Regions from separate parts of the Mesorhizobium sp. M4A.F.Ca.ET.020.02.1.1 genome, predicted to be linked through region 2. Evidence: riboswitches for the same ligand, from Rfam matches in the RefSeq annotation. Region 2 holds a riboswitch; the other holds the start of a gene.
What was found. A riboswitch is a leader RNA that binds a small molecule or an ion and turns the genes downstream of it on or off. The one in region 2 is predicted to bind cobalamin.
Positions count from the first base shown of each region.

Region 1: it holds a riboswitch for cobalamin, as region 2 does, so the genes downstream of both, EN742_RS12635 (CbtB domain-containing protein) here and EN742_RS12075 (aromatic ring-hydroxylating dioxygenase subunit alpha) in region 2, are expected to answer to the same signal.

Region 1 is NZ_RZOI01000153.1:4,409-6,791, reverse strand. Features, by position in the region: gene cobU (bifunctional adenosylcobinamide kinase/adenosylcobinamide-phosphate guanylyltransferase) at 1-220, opposite strand, end outside; gene EN742_RS12640 (CbtA family protein) at 213-1,013, opposite strand; gene EN742_RS12635 (CbtB domain-containing protein) at 1,029-1,208, opposite strand; cobalamin riboswitch at 1,245-1,439, opposite strand; gene EN742_RS12630 (gamma-glutamylcyclotransferase) at 1,504-2,196, opposite strand; gene EN742_RS12625 (aromatic ring-hydroxylating dioxygenase subunit alpha) at 2,329-2,383, shown strand, end outside.
Region 2 is NZ_RZOI01000142.1:3,961-6,343, forward strand. Features, by position in the region: gene EN742_RS12075 (aromatic ring-hydroxylating dioxygenase subunit alpha) at 1-975, opposite strand, end outside; cobalamin riboswitch at 1,093-1,296, opposite strand; gene EN742_RS12080 (DUF680 domain-containing protein) at 1,799-2,005, shown strand; gene EN742_RS12085 (DUF680 domain-containing protein) at 2,074-2,283, shown strand; gene EN742_RS12090 (DUF680 domain-containing protein) at 2,365-2,383, shown strand, end outside.

The DNA.
Region 1 (2,383 bases), on a different contig from region 2:
TCGCGGCGGCAAGATCGAGCGGCGCGTCGACCGTCGCCCAGCCCTCGCCGCGACGCGCCCGATGCAGCGCGATGCGCTCGCGCATCTCATCGTCATAGGCTTCCGCGGTGGCGATGTAAGCCCATGGCGAGGGACTCGCCGTCACCAGGGTTTCGGCATGCGCCCTCTTGCCGGAGCGCGCACCGCCGATGATGAAGGTCAGTCCCCTGCGATCAGGCAAAGCTGTCGCGCAGGCTGGTGGCCGTGCCGGTGAAGCGGCCGCGCACCACGCCGACGGCGGCACCCAGCACCAGCCAGAACACCAGATCGGTGAGTGTCACGGCGACCACGAACTGGTGATGCAGGCCTTCGGGAATCGGCGTCTTGAAGCTTTCCGGCTGCGGCGCGCCGACGATGTGCGGCGCGACGATCAGGGCTACGGCCAGGATCGCCAGCGGCAGCGATTTGCGGAAGGCGATCAGGCCGAGTCCGGCGGCGGTCGCGACCGCTGTCGCCGTCCACCAGATCTGGCGCGGCAGGAGTTCGGCCGCCGGCATCGCCGGCAGTTCCGGCGGCAGGCCGAGGCCGGGGGCCAGGGTGAACACGGCAAAGCCGGCGAGCCCCCAGAACACGCCCTGGCGCCAGCTGCCGATGCCGCCGGCGAATTCCGAAACCGCGACCAGGATCAGCGCGAAGCCGATGCCGGTGACGATGTTGGCGACGACGTTGAAGGCGAAACGCTCGAAGCCGTCGGCCGGTGCCCAGCCCTCGTCTTCCGCTGGCGCGGCCGCTTCGGCCGGAGCCGGCGCCACGGAACTCATGGCATTTCCGGCCGGAGCGGCGGAGCTCATGGCGTTGCCGGTCTCGGCAGGCGCCGCGGCATGATCATGATGATGGCCGCCGCCGGCCTGTTCGTAGACTTCGGCCTTGAGGATCAGCGGCACGGTTGCATAGGCCTGCAGGCAAGCGAGAACAACGCCGGCCACGAGCCCTGCGATCGCCGCGATGAACACGACGTTGCGAAACAGGTTCATGATGTCAGGCCCTTGTCAGTGGCAGGGAAAGGCCATCGAGTGGCGGTAGTCGTGAGCGGCATTGTGGACGGCATCGAGATGCGAGAAGCCGACAAAGCCGACGACGAAAATGCCGAGCAACGCGGCCATGGCCAGCTGCATGAAGCGCGACTGCGAGGAGACGGAGGTGCCGAGGGAGACGGAAGCGGTCGTCATGTCTTGTCCTTTCGCCCTCCACCCGAGGGCATAGAATTCAACGTTTCTGTCGCCGGCAGGTCTCCTGGCTCGCGGATCAGCGCCCTTCCCCACCTTCCCGAGGAATTTCCTCAGTGGTCTTGGAGAGGACTACCGCACACAGTTGCGGGGGCAGCCACGGCATTGGACGAATTCGCCCTCACCGCATTCCCTCTTGGCTCCAAAAACGGAACCGACGACGGCAGGACTATAGGCAGAATCGTCGCGCCCGGCAAACCAAATTCCGGCGGCCACCAGCGCAAATGCGCCACCGGGCCTAGCTGTCCGACGCGGCAATTCGTTCAGCAACCAGATGCTGCAGCCGCCACAGATGGCTGTCATGGATGCCGCGCTGCTCCAGGTTCTTCACCGTGTTGTAAAGATAGTCTGCGCCCGATCCCCAGTGCCCGCAGGACGTCGCCAGCCTTTCGACCACCTCTTTTTCCTCAAGCGGGCCGGCATAGGTTGTGCCCTTGCGGTTGATGACGAAGGCCAGCGCCCGCAACGTGCCACCATCGCTCGAAAGGTTGAGCAGGCGCGGATGGTAGCTGGTCGGCTTCAGCGTCACCTCGCGCCGCAAGACCTTGTCGAGCTGCTGGCGCCGGTCGGCATCGCCAAGCCTGAAGGCGACGCCCTTGCACTGCCCGCCCCGGTCCAGCGCCATCATCAGGCCAGGCTGCTCCCTGGTGCCGCGCCAGCGCGTCATCTTCATGCAGAAGGATCTGTGCCAGCCGCGCGCGACCGCTACCCGCTCTTCGACATGGTCGATCTCGGGCTTCCAGATCAGCGACCCGTAGCCGAACAGCCAGAGCGGCTCGCTGCCAGGCAGCTCAGCCTCCAGCGTGTCCAGCATCGCATCATAGTCGGCATCGTCCAGATGCATCGCGTTGGGATCAGGCCCGCTGTCCTCGACGACGCGAAAGCAGCGCGCGACCAGCTCCTCGGTGAGCGACATTGTCCTTGGCGGCATGAACTGTCCCTGGGCACCCGACTTGTGAAGCGCCGACCTTAGGGGCGGCGATTGCGTGCCACAATGGCCACGGCGCGAGCGATTGACAAACATCCTGCCCGGGTGTCGGCTGGACCATTCAGGGAGCCGCCTATGCAGCCCAAACCGAGCGACGACCTCTACACCGGCCTGACCAGGCTTGCGCCGA
Region 2 (2,383 bases):
GGTTTCGGTGGCGCTGATCGGCAGCACCCGGAAGGTGACGGCATGGTCGATCAGGATATGGTTCCAGGTCGTCGGATAGTGGTAATGCATCAACGTGCCGATGCGGTCCGCCGAGACGCTCGTGGATAGGTTCTTCCTCACCGCGCGCTTGCCGCTCATCGTATAGCTGACGGCATCGCGCAAGAGCGGCGCGCGGGTGGCGCGATACTGACCGGCGGGGTCGATGCGGAACTTGCTCGGCAGGCCCGCCGCCTCGCATTTCGCCCAATGCGCCTGCATCTCGGGATCGCTTTCGGCACCATGTACGCCGGTCACGGTCGGCGCCTCGGGAAAGGTCTTGCAGAGTTCGGGATGATTGCCGGCGCAGTGGTAGCACTCGCGGTTGTTTTCCCAGACCAGCTTCCAGTTGCCCTTCTCAACGATGGTCGATTCGAAAGCGACCTTCGCTTCGCTCAATCGATGCGGCAGGAGATAGGGTTCGATCATGGCGCGCATCGGCGCGAAATCGGCTGGCTGTTTCGCCAGGCAGATGAAGATGTAGCCGCCGACGCTCTCGCAGGTGACCGGCTTCAGGCCGAACTGGCTCTTGTCGAAGCCATCCGCCATCTGGCGGGCGAACAGCAGCCTGCCGTCGAGTTCGTAGGTCCATTGATGATAGGGGCAGACGAGCTTCGCCGCGGTGCCCTTCTCGGCGTTGCAGACGCGGCTGCCGCGATGGCGGCAGGAATTATGGAAGGCGTTGATCCTGCCTTGCTGGTCGCGGACCAGGACCACCGGATAATCGCCGATCTGCGCGGTGATGTAGCTGCCCGGCTTCGGCAATTCGCAATCGTGGCCGATGAACAGCCAGTCGCGATACCAGATTAGTTCCATGTCGAGCTTGAAGTAATCCGGGTCGGTGTAGAAAGGCTGTTCGAGCGAAAAGCCCTGCCTGCGGTTATGCAGGTGCCTCAGCATGTCGTTGCGCGCATCCATGTCCTGTCCCTCGCGTCGGTCGCATCAAGGACTGAACTGGTGGTGATGGAGAGGAACGGCGGCCACCGGCAGGGCCAGGCGCGCGCCATCCGCCTCTTGACCGCCCACCGCGATCAGTCGAGCCTAGAAATCTGGGGCTGGTTTCCGGGCTCTGGAGTGCCCTTGCGGGCGGGCGCGACACCTTCCCAGGCCAGATGGCCCAGTGGTCTCCCGTCGCGACTTGAACTCCACCACCGTTGCGGGGGCAGCGCCGGAATTTGACCGGCTTCCCAATTCTCCGTCCCGTCGTCACGGGTCGGCACCTGAGATGGCCTGATCTAATCACTAAGGCCGGCGGACCGTCGGTACGAAAACGACATCGCATCCGTGCGGGCGCGACACGCGTTTCGGGTTCGCGGCACGCTGGCGCCGAATTGCCGTCCTCGGGGGCGATCCGAATCGCGCGCTGGAAACGCCTTCATATCGACCGCTGACCGGGTCTGAATTGGTTAACAGTATAGAAAAGTGACCATTAGGAGATTCTAAAATCGAACCGAACGGTTCGTTTCTGTTGACAATGCGTGCAGGACGGTGTGAACGCAGATCTTCCAAATCGTCAACTGGGTCGATGGTCCATTCGGATAACATATTGATATTGCTTTACAATACAATACGTGTGGGAGGCCGTGGCACAATTTCAAGGTGCAGAGCCATGGTCCAGGCGAAACAACTTCGTGATTGGAAACCGGGAAGGGGCTCTCCCACATCGGGGCTGTCCGAACGACGCGCTTTCCTCCCAAGACACGCCGCTAGACGGACGGAAAAATATACTGGAGTACTAAAAATGAAAAAGATTGTTCTTACTGCCGCCGCCCTTCTGGCCATTTCCGGCAGCGCCTTTGCTGGTGGCAGCGACCACTACGGTTCGAACGGTGCCAATCAGCCCGCCGCTGCCGTCGACAGCTCGTACACGGCTTCGGTCAAGAAGTCGGAACCGGTCGCTCAGACGCCGGCACAGGGCTCGGACCGCAACCTGTTCGGCAACAACTAACACACGATCCCTGACCGCGGTGGGCGATGCCCGCCGCTCGGGATCCTCAGAAATTCAGGAACACTAAGATGAAGAAAATCATCCTTGCCACCGCAGCCCTCCTGGCCATCTCGGGCGGCGCTTTCGCAGCCGGCAGCGACCACTTCGGTTCTGACGGTGCCAACCAGCCGGCCACCGCGGTCGACAGCTCGTACACGGCTTCGATCAAGCAGTCGCAGCCGGCCGCCGAGAAGCCCGCCAACCAGGGCAGCGACCGCAACCTCTTCGGCAACAACTAGGCCGATCCGGACCACGCTCCAACGGAAGATGGACGCGGCGGACAGGCTCGCCGCTCCGATGCAGATTCAGGAGTACCAGAAATGAAGAAGATTGCTCTTA